DNA from 3 places in the Sphingomonas sp. GW821-FHT04B01 genome. Region 1 is predicted to be linked to each of the others. Evidence: riboswitches for the same ligand, from Rfam matches in the RefSeq annotation. Region 1 holds a riboswitch; each other region holds the start of a gene.
What was found. A riboswitch is a leader RNA that binds a small molecule or an ion and turns the genes downstream of it on or off. The one in region 1 is predicted to bind cobalamin.

Region 2: linked by a shared signal. The riboswitch ahead of cobW (cobalamin biosynthesis protein CobW) and the one ahead of AC07UH_RS15530 (TonB-dependent receptor) in region 1 are both predicted to bind cobalamin.
Region 3: linked by a shared signal. The riboswitch ahead of AC07UH_RS13740 (TonB-dependent receptor plug domain-containing protein) and the one ahead of AC07UH_RS15530 (TonB-dependent receptor) in region 1 are both predicted to bind cobalamin.

The regions. Positions count from the first base shown of each region.
Region 1 is NZ_JBWKTR010000007.1:11,326-16,476, reverse strand. It holds gene AC07UH_RS15535 (PepSY domain-containing protein) at 1-920, opposite strand, end outside; gene AC07UH_RS15530 (TonB-dependent receptor) at 973-3,102, opposite strand; cobalamin riboswitch at 3,312-3,547, opposite strand; gene AC07UH_RS15525 (hypothetical protein) at 3,856-5,151, shown strand, end outside.
Region 2 is NZ_JBWKTR010000008.1:88,521-93,671, forward strand. It holds gene tgt (tRNA guanosine(34) transglycosylase Tgt) at 1-393, shown strand, start outside; gene AC07UH_RS17195 (hypothetical protein) at 395-583, shown strand; gene AC07UH_RS17200 (DUF5818 domain-containing protein) at 918-1,121, shown strand; gene AC07UH_RS17205 (hypothetical protein) at 1,118-1,393, shown strand; gene AC07UH_RS17210 (metallophosphoesterase) at 1,395-2,528, opposite strand; gene AC07UH_RS17215 (hypothetical protein) at 2,579-2,785, opposite strand; gene AC07UH_RS17220 (response regulator) at 2,966-3,337, shown strand; cobalamin riboswitch at 3,577-3,807, shown strand; gene cobW (cobalamin biosynthesis protein CobW) at 3,988-5,031, shown strand; gene cobN (cobaltochelatase subunit CobN) at 5,041-5,151, shown strand, end outside.
Region 3 is NZ_JBWKTR010000005.1:169,874-175,024, reverse strand. It holds gene AC07UH_RS13745 (aminotransferase class I/II-fold pyridoxal phosphate-dependent enzyme) at 1-832, opposite strand, end outside; gene AC07UH_RS13740 (TonB-dependent receptor plug domain-containing protein) at 832-2,763, opposite strand; cobalamin riboswitch at 2,901-3,104, opposite strand; gene cobU (bifunctional adenosylcobinamide kinase/adenosylcobinamide-phosphate guanylyltransferase) at 3,133-3,654, shown strand; gene AC07UH_RS13730 (response regulator transcription factor) at 3,748-4,431, opposite strand; gene AC07UH_RS13725 (DUF4118 domain-containing protein) at 4,431-5,151, opposite strand, start outside.

The DNA of each region.
Region 1 (5,151 bases):
AGTTGGGCTGTTACCGCGCCGGCCCCGACGGCACGCAGCCGGTCGAGCGATACGACCGGCATCTGATCGGAGGCTTTATAGACACGCATCGCTGCCTCGTCCGGTTCCGTCCCAGCGAACAGATGGCCGGGGTCGACCGATAGCCACCCGCTGAATATCCACGCGATCAGGAAGACGCCACTCACCATCCCCGCGACATGATGCCAGAGCATCCAGCCGTTGTAGGGCGTCATGCGTCCGCCCTTGAAGCGGCGTGCGCCGACACGGGTGCGCAGAATGCCAATCCATATCCCCGCGACGGCTGCGGCGATGCAGGGGCCGGATACCCACAGCACGACCTGACGCCAGGCCGTTTGATCCTGCCGCAGCACCGTCGGATAAAGCCAGTGCGGCACCGAACCTATCCAGTTCCAGAAACGCTCGCGGCGTGTCGTTGCCTGCACTACGGCGCCCGTGCTCGAGGACACATAGACCTCCGTTCCGTACGCGTCCGCGAGCGCGACCTTCCAGAGCGGTCGATGTCGATCAAAGCCGCCGGCGACTGTCCACTGATCGCGAGTGAGTCGTTCGACGTGCTTCATCGGCGCGTTTCCGAAGCGACCGGCAACCCGACTGGCGTAACGAACATCGACCAGTCGCAAGACGGCACCGCGATGCGCCGAGACCGTGGTGTGCGTCCCGTTCCATCCCGTCACGCGCCAGACAGGCATGCCGTCGCGCATGTCGAGCAGCAGCTCCTGCGGCACTCGCCCTCGCTCAAGCGGGGGCGGGACGTCTACCGCCGCCCAGTCGATCGCCTCGCCCCCAGCCAGCCTTTCGGCTGGCGAGAGGGAGGGATAGGGCACGTAGAGCATCACCAGCCCGGACAGGAACCACATGGCGAAGAACAGGCAGCTGGCGATGCCGATCCAGCGATGCACGAGGTAGAGCCAGCGCCGGGCAATCTTGCCAGGTGCCGGCCACCTGCCGGCGTTAAAAGATCGCACGAAGCGAGACGTCGACCGAGCGGGGACGGCCAAGCACCCATTGCTGGTTGTTGTACGTGCTGATCGCATAGTCCCGGTCGACCAGGTTATAGGCGTGGATATCGACCGCGAGGTGCGGCGTCACCGCATAGGACAGCGTGGCATCGAGCGTGGTGTAGCCGGGAACGCGGAAGCGGTTGGCGTTGTCCGAATAGCGGCGCCCGACGTGGCGCAGCCCGGCGCGCGCCTGCAGCGCGCGCGTGGCATTCCAGCGCAGCCAGAGATTGGCGAGCGTCTCGGGTACATCCGGCGGGGTATTGCCATCGAAGCGCGTGCCGCCCGAGAGGAAATCGTCGAACGTCGCGTCGAGCACGCTGCCGTTGGCATCGATGCCGATTCCGTAAGGCAGATCGAGCGACACCGCGGCCTCGATGCCCTTGGCCGATCGCTGGCCGACCTGCTCGATCGGGCTCGATGGGGTCAGTTGCGCCAGCAGGCGTTTCTTGACGATGCGGTAGGAGGCCAGCGTTGCGGTGCCGCGGCCGTCAAGGAACACAGCCTTGGCGCCGACTTCGACCTGGTCGCCCACCGCGTTGCTGAACTGCACCTGCCCGGTCGAATAGGTCGTCAGCGTCCCCAGCGGGTCCACGCCGGTGGCATATTGCGCATAGAGCGAAACGGTCGAGGTCGGTTGGTAGACGCTTCCCACCCGCCAGGTCGCATTGTGCAGATGCTTGGCGAGCGCGAATGTCTCGGTAGCGACGCCTCCCGGATAGTCGATCGACCAGCGGCGTATCGTGTCCCGCTCGTAGCGCAGGCCGGCGACGATCGAGACGTGCCTGCCGAGCGTCAGCCGATCCTCGGCAAAGACGGCATATTCGTTGGTCCGCGTGCGATAGCGCGGCGCGATGCCCTGTGTGTCGATGATGCGGCCGGGATCGAAAGCCGAGGGATCGACCTCCGAAATCTGCGGGGCCGAACCGAAATTGTGCGAATAGGTCAGCTTGATGAGGTTGACGTCGAAACCCACGACAAGCGCGTTGCCGATGCCCTCGGCGATGCCCGTCCTGAGCGTCACGCTGCCCTGATCGCCCCACTGCGTCTGGTCGTGGACGATCCCGGTCATGTCGGTGCGCAGGATGCGACCGGGGGTGCCGACGTTGCCGCTGCCGTTGGGGCAGGCGCCGTCCGCGGCGATCCAGCAATAGCTCTCGAGGTTGAGCCACGAGCGTCTGGACGTCAGGCGATAGGCCTGGTTGCTGACGGTGAGCGCATCGTTCGCCGTCCAGTCGACCTGCAGACTGGTACGGTTGTCGCGGTAGCGGATGACGCCGTCGCGTGTGTTGTAGTTCCGTTCCCGGATGCCGTCGTCGAGCCGGCCGTCGATCAGCGGCGTGCCGAAATAGCGCATCGGCTTTTGGTCGCCGTAGTCGTCGCGCGCGGTGACGACGAGCGTGTCGGTCGGCGCCCAGCGCAACGTACCCGACACGGCATAGCTGCGCGACCGGCCGCGATCGACATAGCCGTCCGATCGGCGATAGCTGCCATCGATCCGATAGGAGAGGCGCTCGGTGGCGGGTCCGCCAGCGCCCGCTGCGACATGGAAGCTGTCCTGCGAGCCGTAGCCGATCTCGCCTTCCACCTGGGTCCGCTGCGTATCGGGTTTGCGCATCAGGACATTGACCGCACCGCCAAGCGCGCCCTGGCCGTACAGCACGGAGGCCGGACCGCTCAGGATGTCGATGCGCTCGACCATCCACGGTTCGGTCGGAAAGGTGATCGTGCCGGCGGCCGGAAACAGCCGTACGCCGTCGATGAGCCGCAACACCGATCCCTGACCGCTGAAGCCACGCGCGGCGAGCGCGGTGCCGCCATTGCCGGGATTACCGGCGTTGCTGACTCCGGGTGCCCGGCTTTCCGCATCGACCACGGACATGTCGCCACGCGCGCGGATCGTCGCGCCGTCGATGACCGTGATCGTTGCCGGGGTTTCGAGCGGCGTGAGGCCCAGGCGGCTCGCGGTGGTATTCGGTTCGGTTAGCGTGTCACGGCTATTCTGCCCGACGACCAGGATGTCCTCGTCGCCGGCGGTGACCGTGGACTGAGCGTCGAGCGGACCTGCGAAGACGGGCGACATCAAAGCGCCCGCGAACGCGAGGCGGGATGACAGGAACGGCATTACGATAATCCCCGGGCGTCGAGCGAACCCGGCAGGGACCTTCCGCGAACGGCCGACATTCGCGCCGGCCGGACGCCATCGCGACCGGCACGCATGCCCGTGCGGTCCCCACCGCACACGTCGTCGCTCGACGGAGTACCGTGCCGCGGCCACCCCCTGGGCCAGGCAAGAGCGACCAGACGCCGGCAGGTCTCCTGGCTCACGGGTCATCACACGATGCACGGCCTTCCCAGGCCCGCTGACTTACGTCCGGCCCAGTGGCTGCCCCTTCCGTGCAGGAAGAAGCGATATGCATCGCGCTCGCCGCTTACAGTTGCAGGGACAGCCTCGGATTCAGGCAGCGAACCACCTTCACCGCGTTCCCTATTAAGCCCCTCTCGGGGCACCGACGCGATCATGCCGGCCCGCTCGCATGGAACAGGTCGACGATGACTGTGTATATCGGCGGAAACCGTCGTGCAACCGGACGACGCTACGATCGCAAAGGTCCAGACGGAGAGACGGCCCCCTTTATGAATGTCGGAAGTTCGGGAGCCACCGAAGGGGGCGGGAATGACCGCGCTTGGGTCTACCCGGTAACAGTGCCACTTTTCGGATTCTCTGGTCGTTCGAGTCTAGATCGCAGTGTCATCGAAAAGCACCAACTTCTTGCAGTAAGACGACAGCTATCTGAAGGCGAGCGCCTACAGGCATCCGGGCAGCAGTTGCCCAGTGTTCACCTTGATTGACGGTCCGATCAGCCCTGTTACCCTCCACCTTGCGGCTTTCAGGAACGAGGACGCATCGCTGGGAGATCATCGCATCATGTTTCGTTGCCAGATGGTTAGTCGCAAGACGCTACTGTCCGCGATCGCCTTGTGCGCCACCGTCGCAACGGCCCAAGTTCCGCTCGCCACCGTCAGGGCGGCTGAACCTGCGCCAAAGGCAAGCAGCGTCGTTCTAATCAAGCCTTACGCGACGGTGACGCCGAAGGAGGGGAGCCTGAACGACTTCAGGCTCAAGGCACTCGCCAGCGTCGATGCGGAAGACCCGCTGGCGGGTGACCCCAATCTGCAGACCCTCAGCCTGTTTGGACGCGAGGACCTGATTGCCGCGACCAGCGACGACTATCAACCGACCACCTGTGCTCCAGCAATGGGCGCCGGGGACGCGAGAGACGAGATAGTGAAGCAAGCCCGCAAGACGTCGCTGGTCATTATCAACGAAAGCCACGAACGTTCCGAGCACCGCGGCTTCACAACGGAGTTGCTTGCTCCCTTGCGTGCCGAGGGTTATTCCGCGCTGGCGATCGAAGCGCTTTCCAACCCGGAACCGGGCACTCCGCCAGAATACTATCCCTCCTTCATGCGTAAGACGAGCCCGGCACAACTCGAAGATGAAGATGGCTATTATCTCGGCGAAGCAGAGTTCGGCCGCTTGGGACGGACGGCGAAGCGACTGGATTACAGTCTCGTTCCCTACGAAGCTCCGCATAATGATCAGGACGCCAAGATGTCCCCGTCGGAGAGCATCGCCCGGCGTGAAGAGGCGCAGGCGACCGCTCTCGCCGCCTGGATCGGTGCCCATCCAGGCGTCAAGATGATCGTCCATGTCGGGTATCACCACGCGACGGAAGTACCTACAGCCAAGGGCGACCGCTGGATGGCGACGCGCCTCAAAGCCAAGACCGGGATCGATCCGCTCACCATCTCTCAGACGACCTGCCGCGGTGGCGGCAAGGTTCGCCGGCTTGCCGTGCTCCCGGCCGACGAACCCGCCGGCACGTTCGACCTCGTCATCGATCACCCTTCCGCCCGCTTCGCTCGCGGCCGCCCCGTCTGGCGGATCGCGGCGGGCGACATGCTGGTCAGCATTCCTGCAGAACTCTACCCGAAGAAAGGCTGGCGCGTGATCGAAGCCCGGCCCGAGGACGAACAAACCACCGCCGTGCCGATGGACCGGGTAGCGATCCGCCCCGGCGAGGACATTGCCCTCATGCTGCCGCCGGGCCGCTACCGATTACGGGCC
Region 2 (5,151 bases), on a different contig from region 1:
TATCTGATGGGGGTCGGCAAGCCCGACGATATCGTCGGCGCGGTCGAGCGCGGCATCGACATGTTCGACTGCGTGATGCCGACGCGGTCCGGACGGACGGGGCAGGCCTTTACCCGCGACGGGCCGATCAACCTGCGCAACGCCAGATTCGCCGAGGACCAGGGGCCGCTCGACGCCGAATGCGCCTGCCCCGCCTGCACGACGTGGAGCCGGGCCTATATCCATCATCTCGTCCGGTCCGGCGAGATTCTCGGCGCAATGCTGATGACCGAGCATAACATCTGGTTCTACGAATGCTTGATGGCGGACCTGCGACGCGCCATTGCAGCCCAGGAACTGACCCCGTTCGCGAACGCGTTCCGCGCGCGCTACAAGCGGGGCAAGGGAGAGTAATATGTCGGATCAGCCCAATGAGATTCTCGCCGCGGCCGCCGCGGCCAAGGCGCAACAGGATGCCGCCGCGAACACGCGCGATCCGTCGACCAAGAGCCATTGGCCGATGCGGATCATCGGTGTCGGCATCGGCTCCGCCGCGGTGGCGGCAGCGGTCCTTTTCGCCAATTCGGGCAAGAAGCGCGACTGACCGGCCCGGAACGCCGCATTGGTTGCGATTGCAAACTTTGCAGGTTGAGCGCTACCATTTGCACTTGCGAGATCGGGTGCTGCGCTGCACAAAGAGCGTGCCTTTCAGGCATCCTCTCCTAAAAACTTTTACGGCCGGTCGTTTCGATCGGCCTTTCTTTTTGTCCCGATCTCCGGCAGGTTCCAGTTACCGTGTCCGGGCGGATCGAAACAGAAACGGCAGGAGAGGAGCCGCCGGCAAGACCGGCAACGGCCCGACCGGTTGGGCGGGGGATCGAGCCTTCGGCTCTCCCCCGCCGCCTGTTCCGGCATCCCAGCACGAGGCCCAATTCCTTATGATCGCAATCGGAACCCGGGTCGATGAAACCGGCACGTTGATCCGCGACGGCGGCGCCTTCTACCTGCGCCGCGATTCGGGCGGGCGGTTCGAGCTGGAGCTTCATCGCACGCCTGTCGATCTGGTCGAGAAACGCGTGCGGCTGGTCGGCACGTTGGTCGGGCCGGATCTGGTCAATGCCGACGGCGTGGCCCCGGTTTGAAGACCCCGCCCCCTTCCGACGATTATGCCCGCGGCCGGCGCGACGGATTGCGGCTGGCGCTGGCGATCCTCGCCGTCGAAGAGGCGAAATGGGCGGCGTTGCTCGGCGAGAGCCCGTCGTGGCGGACCAATGCGACGCGCGAGGTGCGCTACAAGACGCTTCAGGTCGCGCAGACCCGCGTGCAGACCGCACTCAACCGTCTCACGCCGAAGGGCGAAGCGGCGGCGATCGACGCCGAACTCGCCGCCGCGCTCGACAAGCTCGGTCTGTAGCTCAGCCTCCGCCAGCTGCGGCGCGGAGCGTGATCCGGGTGATCTCCGGCGGCCGGCCGAGGCGTAGCGCGAAGCCCGGCCACAGGCCGGTGCCGTTGCTGACGTAGAGCGTCATGCCGTCCACCGCATAACGGCCCGACACGAAGCCGCCGTTCGCGGGCCTGAACAATCGGTCGAGCCCGACGATCATCCCGCCATGCGTGTGGCCGGACAGTTGCAGCGCGACCCCGCGCGCCGCCGCCCGACGCGCGTTGCGCGGCTGATGGTCGAGCAGGAGGACTGGCGCGCCCGGCGGGCGGCGTGACAGTGCGGCGTCGAGATCGGGGCCGGGCTCGCCATGCGACGGCGCGGAGGCGTCGGTGACCCCGGCGAGCACCAGCCCGTCGCCGCCACGCGTCAGCACGCGATGCGCGTTCGGCAGCATGCGAAAGCCGAGCCCGGCGAGGTGCCGCATCCAGCCGCCGTAATCGAAGAAATATTCGTGGTTGCCGGGAATGGCGTAGACGCCGTCGGGCGCACGCAATCCGGCGAGCGGGGCGACGTCGGCGCGGCGCATGTCGACCGATCCGTCGATGAAGTCGCCGGTGACGACGATCAGGTCGGCCCCCGCGGCATTGGTGCGATCGACGACGGCACGGGTCCAGCGCTGCGGAAACAGACGGCTGATATGCAGGTCGGTGAGCTGGATCAGCCGGTAGCCGTCGAACGACGGCGGCAGGTCGCGCACCGCGACGGTGATGTCGCGCACCGGCGGCACGCGGATCGCCCCGGCGACGCCGATCGCAGCGAGCAGCGCCGCGACGCCGGCGATGCCATAGCGGGCCGCATCGGGCGCCCCCACCACCTCGCGCCGCACCACCATCGTAGCGAGCGTGCCGAGATCGAGCACGATCTGCAGCAGCGCGAGCAACAGGATGGCGCCGAAGGCCCAGTTGAACAGGATGACGATCGCGCGCGGGAATTCCGGCGCGAACACCGATCCCGACGAGAGGCGGCTCCATAAATGATATTGCGAGGCGGCGAGCAGCGTCACCGCGACGCCGCCCTTCGCCCAAAGCGGCAGGGACAGCGGCAGCAGCCAACGGACGATGACGTACAGGGACGGCGTCGCAAAGATCAGGTGGAAGATCGTCATTCTCCTTGCGGCACCGTGCCGCCGCTGCCTCGCAAGCGCCGTCCCGTCGCTCAGCTCGGGTGGGCGGCGCTCTCGGCGGCGGCGTCGCTGGCATCGGTCGGCGTCACCGCGACCGCGCCGACATCCGCCTCGGCCTGTTCGGCGAGCTTCATCTGCTCATAGGCGATCTCGAGATCGGCGACACCCGATCCGGTCGGCTGGATCGGCAGGTCGCCGTAGCTTTCGGCGGGGCCATTCTGATCGGTCGTGTCGGTCATCATTCTCTCCTCGTGCGCGGCGTCAACGCACCGTGCCGGGGACCGGACGCATCGCCCGTCGAACATGCGGAAAATGACCTCTATCAGGAACTTAGATCAGCATGACGCATTAGGAACCGGTTCGGGAGACGGCGTCGCCACCTCTGGCCTGCCGGCCCCCGGATACTGCCGGGAGCGGTCATGACCCATGTGCTGATCATCGAGGATTCCTATTTGTTCGGCCAGTTCGTCGCCGACGCCGCGGTGCTCGCCGGTGCCGGCAGCACGGAGATCGTGGAGACGCAGGAAGCGGCGGAAGCGGCGGCGCAGCGCTGCATGCCGGGCATGATCATCGCCGACGTCAAGCTCGTCCACGGCTCCGGGGTCCGTGCGGTCGAGCGGATCGCCAAGGGACGCCGCATCCCGATCCTCTACGTCACCGGCTATCCCGAACGCTGCGGCGAATGCCCGCCGGGATCGACGGTGATCGAAAAGCCGGTGTCGCACGATACGCTGCAACGCTCGATCAGCCGGCTGATCGAGGATGAGGCCGCACACCTCGCGGCGCATTGACGGGGCGGGGTGGAGCCGCCGCCGGCATGATGCGGCGACGGCTCCGACAGTCCTGGAGAACTGCACACGAAGGATCGGGAGAACCCTTCCTGCTGCGCACGGGCTCTAATGGTTAACGGCGGCAAGTCGACCGGAAACGGGCTATGTACGAAACCGTACACAGCGATCGCCGTCTCCGCCCGCCTGCGCGATTGGCAAAGCCGGCGGTAGCGGCTAAGTCGACCGGCGGCGCCGGTCTCCGGTGCCATGATCGCGTCGGTGCCCTTCGCAAGAGGGCGTAAATGGGAATGCGGTGCGGGGCCTCGGCTCCAATGCCGCGGCTGTCCCTGCAACTGTAAGCGGCGAGCGACGGACACATGCCTTCCCCCCGCGGGAAGGCGGCCACTGGCAAGGGTTCGCCCGATCCGGGAAGGCCGTGCCCCGAGCGACGACCCGCGAGCCAGGAAACCTGCCGGCGATAGGGTCGCTCTTGCTTTGGTCCAGGGGATGGCCGGGGCACGGTGTTCCGTCTGAGCGACGAAGACCCATGCGGTTGGCCCGCATCGGTGCGTGGCGCGGGCGACATGCGAAGCGCCCGTCCGTCGCTCGCGCATCGGCGATATGTGGCCCCACCGTGTTCTCGTCGTCGCGGCGCTCGCGAAGGAACATCCGTGGCCGATCCACAACTCGCCAAGATCCCCGTCACCATCGTCACCGGCTTCCTCGGCGCCGGCAAGACGACGCTGATCAGCCATCTGATCCGCAACGCCAACGGCCGCCGGCTCGCGGTGGTGGTCAACGAATTCGGCACCTTGGGTGTCGACGGCGACATCCTTAAGGGCTGCGCGATCCCCGATTGCCCGGCGGAGAATGTCGTCGAGCTGGCCAATGGCTGCATCTGCTGCACCGTCGCCGACGATTTCATCCCGACGGTGGAGACCTTGCTCGCGCTCGACCCGCGCCCCGACCATATCCTCATCGAGACATCAGGCCTGGCGCTGCCCAAGCCGCTGCTGAAGGCGTTCGACTGGCCGGCGATCCGCTCGCGCATCACCGTCGACGGCGTCATCGCGCTGGCCGACGCCGAGGCGGTCGCCGCCGGTCGCTTCGCCACCGATGTCGCCGCGCTCGACGCGCAGCGCGCCGCCGATCCGGGGATCGACCACGAGACGCCGCTGGCGGAGGTGTTCGAGGACCAGCTCGCCTGTGCCGACATGGTGCTGCTGACCAAGGCCGACCTCGCCGGGCCGGAGGGCGTCGCCGCCGCCCGAGCGGTGATCGCCGCCGAGGCGCCGCGGCCGGTGCCGGTGGTCGAGCTGACCGACGGCGTGATCGATCCCGCGGTGATCCTCGGTCTCGACGCCGCGGCCGAGGACGACATCGCCGCCCGCCCCTCGCATCATGACGGCGAGGACGAGCATGAGCACGACGATTTCGACAGCCTCGTCCACGAAACCGGCGAGATCGACGATCCCGCCGATCTGGTCGCGCGGATCGAACGGCTCGCGCGCGAGTCCGACGTGCTGCGCGTCAAGGGCTATGCGGCGGTGCGCGGCAAGCCGATGCGGCTGCTCGTCCAGGCGGTCGGCGCGCGGGTGCGGACGCAATACGACCGGCCGTGGCGGCCGGGCGAGGCGCGCGCCACCCGGCTGGTCGTGATCGCCGAGCGCGACCGCATCGACCCCGCGACGATCGGGCCCGTGCTGAACGGCTGAGCCCCCACGATGCACGTCGTCTTCCGCGAGAGCCACGGCCTGGAGGAGATCGCGACGCCGCGCGATCTCGGCCAGCGGCCGGCGGATCTCGTCGTCCTGTCCTTCTCCGACAGCGACCTC
Region 3 (5,151 bases), on a different contig from region 1:
CGGCATCGTCGCAGGCGACCAGCCGGAACAAGGGCGCGCTGCCGGCCAGCGCCAGTCCGGCCTCGTCCAGCACCGTGTCGAGCAGCGCGCCCGTCTCGACGATGCGGCTCGCCTGCGCACGCCGCCATGCGATATCGCGATAGGCGGCGGTGCCGATCGCGACCGCCGGCGACGACACCGGCCAGTCGCCGAGCATCGCACGCAGCCCGCCGGCGATCCCCGCCCCCGCCACCACGAAGCCGAGCCGCAAGCCGGGCAGGCCGTAGAATTTGCCGAACGAGCGCAGCACGATCAGCCGGTCCGACGCGTGCGGGCACAGACCGGCGGCGGGATCGGTATAGGCCTCGTCGAGCACCAGCGTCATCGGCGCGGCCAGCAGATCCACCGGGTCGGCGACGCGCCCGTCTGGATTGGCCGGGCTCGCCAGCACGAACAGGTCGTGGTCGCCCGGCCCCTCCGCCACCAGTTCCGCCTCCGGCCATGCCGCGCGATGCCCGGCATAGCCGGGATGGCGCACCGCCGGCGCGCGCGCGCCGATCAGGGGCGCGAGCAGCCGCATCGCCAGATCGGTCCCCGGCACCGCGACGACCTGCGCGGGGTCGGCGACGCCGAACGCCCGCGCCGCCGCCGCCTCCAGCGCCGCAATCTCCGCCGGCTCGGGCAGGCGATCGAGTCCCGCCAGCGTTTCGAACGGCCAAGACCACGGCGCAATGCCGGTCGACAGGTCGATCCAGTCCGCGCCGCCGAACGCCGCGCGCGCCGCCGCCACCCGCCCGCCATGGGCGCAGAAGGTGGCCCAAGGATGGGGGACAGGGGCGCGCGGGTCGATCATCAATAGGTCAGGCGGACGCCGCCGAAGGCGCCGCGCCCCGGCTGGCCATATTGCAGGATCGTCTGATAGCGCTGGTCGAACGCATTCTCGATCCGGCCATAGACCTCGACATGATCGACGATCGGGAAGGATGCGCGCAGGTCGGTGACGACATAGCCGTCGAGCCGCTGCGAGTTGGATGCGTTGTTGAAACTGTCCCCCACTGCGGTGACGGTCGCGCCGGTGGTCAGCCCGAACGGCCAGCGATAGTCGGCGTTGACCGACACGCTGTTATCCGGCCGTCGTGCTAGGTCGCGGCCGGCATTGGCGGTGCCGGTCGAGCGGTTCTTGGCGTCGAGATAGGTATAGGCGGCACTGACCGTCAGCGCCTCGACCGGGCGCAGCGTCAGCGCGAATTCCACACCCTGCGCCCGCGCCCGCGCGACATTGTCATAGGTGCCGAACGGCCGGTCGGCACAAATCCCCACGGACGTGTCGCAGGACACGAAATTGATGAGGTCGAACGAGGTGCGGCGGAAATAGGTCGCGCTCGCCTCGACCGCGCCGTCGAGCGCCTTCTGTGCCACGCCCGCATCCCAGCCGCGCGAGCGTTCGGGTCTGAGCCGCGCATTCCCATATTCGCTCTGCAACTGATACAGGGTCGGCGCCTTGAACCCCTCGGAATAGCTCGCGCGGAACGCGGTCGCGCCATCGTTGGGTGAATAGACGCCGCTGGCCGAGACGGTCGTCGCTCCGCCGAAGATATTGTGGTCGTCGTGGCGCACGCCGCCGGTCGCGGTCAGCCCGGCGACCGGCGTCACCGCGAGCTGGCCGTAGACGCTGAAGATCCGCGCCCGCCCCCGGGTCGCCGGTCCGCCGTAGCTTGCCGTGGTGAAGCGCGACACCTCGCGCTCCGCGCCGAAGGTGGCGAACACCGCGGAACCAAGATCGGCGACGCCCTGATATTCGATCCGGTCGTTGCGCCCCTTGCCGGCGAACGTCTCCGTCGGCGTGCCGTCGGGATCGTAATTGTGCCGGTCGGTATCGGTATGCGCATAGCCGAAGCGGTTGCGGAACCGGCCGTCGAACAGCGCCGCATTGAGTCCGGCATAGCCCGTCCATTGCTCGCTCGTGCCATATTCGCGCGTATCGCCAAAGGCGAAGGTGGGCGGCGGGAAGCCGTCGATATCAGTGCGGCCGTTGGAATAGAAACCGCGCACATCGAGCGAGACGGTCGGCGCCAGCGCGATGCCGAGGCTGCCGTTGGCGGCATAATTGCGATAGCCGTCGCGCTCCGTGCCGGGCGCATAGGCCGAGATGCCCTCGGTGGTGTAATAACCGCCGCCCAGGCTCGCCGACACCGGCCCCATCTTGCCCGAGACGTTGGCGAAGCCCTGCCCGGTTTCGTGCCAGCCGCCCTCGACGCGCGCGTTGACCGCGACCTGCTCGGTCGACTGGCGGGTGATGAGGTTGACGACGCCGCCGATCGCCTGACTGCCCCACAGCACCGATTGCGCGCCGCGCAGCACCTCGATCCGCGCGATATTGCCGATCAGCAGCCCGCCGAAGTCGAAGCCGCCGCCCGGCGACGAGGGATCGTTGAGCTTGATCCCGTCGATCAGCGCGACGGTCTGGTCGCTCTCCGCGCCGCGGATGTTGACCGAGGTCGCGGTGCCGACGCCGCCGTTGCGCGTCACGCTGACGCCCGGCGTCTGGCGCAGCAGATCGGCGACGACCACCGCCTGCCGCTGGGTGATCGTCGCGGTGTCGAGGACGGTCACCGCCTGGCCGACGGTAGATGCGGGTCGCGCCTCGCGATTGGCGGTGACGAGGATGTCGCTGCCGGCGTCGGCGACCTGCTCAAGGCCGCTGGTCGATTGCGCGGTCTGGGCGAAGGCAGGTGTCGCGGCCGCGATGCACGGCAGCAGGATGAGACAGGCGTAGTTCTTCACGATGGTTTCCCCCTTCGTTGCAACAACGGGAGCACGCACCGCGGATGTGCCGGAACCGGTCTGTCCGCCGCGCAACGCCCCCAACATCGTCGTCTCGCGAGGAAATCCTCGATCGTGCCGGCACACCCCGTCCGGACGAAGGACAACCGCGACGGGCAGGTCTCCTGGCTCGCGGGTCGTCGCCCTGCCCGGCCTTCCCGGATCGGGATGATCCAGTGGCGCGCGGGGAGCAGGGCTCGCCGGTCACAGTTGCGGGGGCAGCCCCGGCTGACGAGCTGCAAGGCTCGCTTCCGGGTTCCCTTTTCATCCCATCTCTGGGAACCTGTCGCATCGGCGCCCCTAGAACCCCGCGGAGACGAAGGCAAGATGATCGCAGCCAAGACGCTGTTCCTGGGTGGTGCCCGCTCGGGCAAGAGCCGGCTGGCGCAGGCCGCCGCCGAGCGCTGCGCCGGCCCGCTCCACTATCTCGCCACGGCCGAGGCGTGGGACGGCGAGATGACCGACCGGATCGCCCGCCACCGCGCCGACCGCGACACGCGCTGGACGACCGTCGAATGCCCGCTCGCGCTGCCCGAGGCGGTCGCCGCAATCGAGGATGGCGCGATCCTGATCGACTGCCTGACGCTCTGGCTGACCAACGTGATGCTCGGCGAGCACGACGTCGCGGCGCGGTCGGACGCCCTGCTCGCCGCGCTCGCCGCGACCCCGCTGCCGCTGTTCGTCGTCAGCAACGAGGTCGGCCTCGGCATCGTCCCCGACCATCCGCTCGGCCGCGCCTTCCGCGACGCCGCAGGCCGGCTCAACCAGCAGGTCGCCGCCGCGATGCGCGAGGTCTATTTCGTCGCCGCCAGCATGGTGCTGCCGTTGCAGCCGTTTCCGGGGAGGGACTGAGCCGCCCCTGACCCGTTCGTGCTGAGCCTGTCGAAGCACGGTGAGACTCACCTGCCCTTCGAGGAGCGCAGGGCGAACGGTCGCCCCCCTCTTTCACCCCATCAGCAACCGATATCCCACGCCCAGTTCGTTGGCGATCACGCTCCCGGTCGCGTTCGGCTCCTCCAGCTTCAGGCGCAGGTTGCGCACGACGATGCGCAGATATTCCACCCGCGGATCGTCGTCGCCGCCCCACGCCGCCGCGAGGATTCGCTGGTGCGTCACCACCCGGCCGGGGTGGCGGGCAAGCACCGCGAGCACGTCATGCTCCTTGCGCGTCAGGTGGAACGCCTCGCCGCCGCGGCGGACGAGGCGCTGGTCGAGGTCGATCTCCAGCCCGTCGCGGCGGATCACGCTCGCCGCCGCCGCATCGATGCCGCGGTGGCGCAGCGCCGCGCGCAGCCGGGCGAGCAATTCCTCGCCGTCGAACGGCTTGGTGACGTAATCCTCGGCGCCGAGATCGAGCGCCGCGACCTTCTGATCGGTCGCGTCGCGCGCCGAGACGACGAGGATCACCGCGTCGCCCGCCCGGCGGATCAGCGGCACCAGTTCGAGCCCGTCGCGATCGGGCAGGCCGAGGTCGAGCAGCACCGCGTCGGGCGTCTCGGCGGCGACCGCGGCCAGCGCCTCGCGGCCGTTGATCGCCTCGACCACCGCATAGCCGGCGCGTTCGAGCGTGTTGCGCAGCAGCCGGCGGATCGGCTGTTCGTCGTCCACCACCAGGATCTTGGCCGCCATCAGTCGCTTTCCTCCACCATGTCGCGCACGATCAATGCCGCCGGAAAGGACAGGCCGAAGCGCGCGCCCGGCCGGTCCTGCCGGTTCGCGGCCTCGACGCCGATACCCATCGCCGCTGCGAACGCCTTGACGATCGCCAGCCCCAGCCCGGTGCCGCCGATCGCGCGATCCGAACCGGCGAAGCGGCGGAAGGTGTCGAACACCTCCGCCTCGCGCCCCGGCGGCAGGCCCGGCCCCTCGTCCTCGACCGACAGCAGGATGACGCCGTAGCGATGGCGCGCCTCGACGCGGATCGGCGTGCCGGGATCGGCATAGCGGCCGGCATTGTCGAGCAGGTTGAGCAGGCAATGGTGGAGCAATTGCTGGTCGGCGCGGACCAGCGGCAGGTCGGGCGGCACGTCGAGCTGCACCGCATGTCCGTCCAGCGCACGGCGGGCGTCATGCGCCGCGCCGGCGACCGCATCGGCGAGATCGACCGCCTCCATGCGCAGCGTCAGCGCCCCCGCCTCGACCCGCGCCATGTCGAGCAGGTTGGCGACGAAACGATGCAGCCGCGCCGCCTCGCCCTCGATCGTCGCGATCAGATCCGGGGTGGCGCCATGGTGCAGCTGCGCCGCCGCGGCGATCACCGCGGTCAGCGGCGTGCGCAGATCGTGGCTGACCGACGACAGCAGCGCGGTGCGCAACCGCTCGCGCTCGCGCATCGCGCCGAGGTCGCGC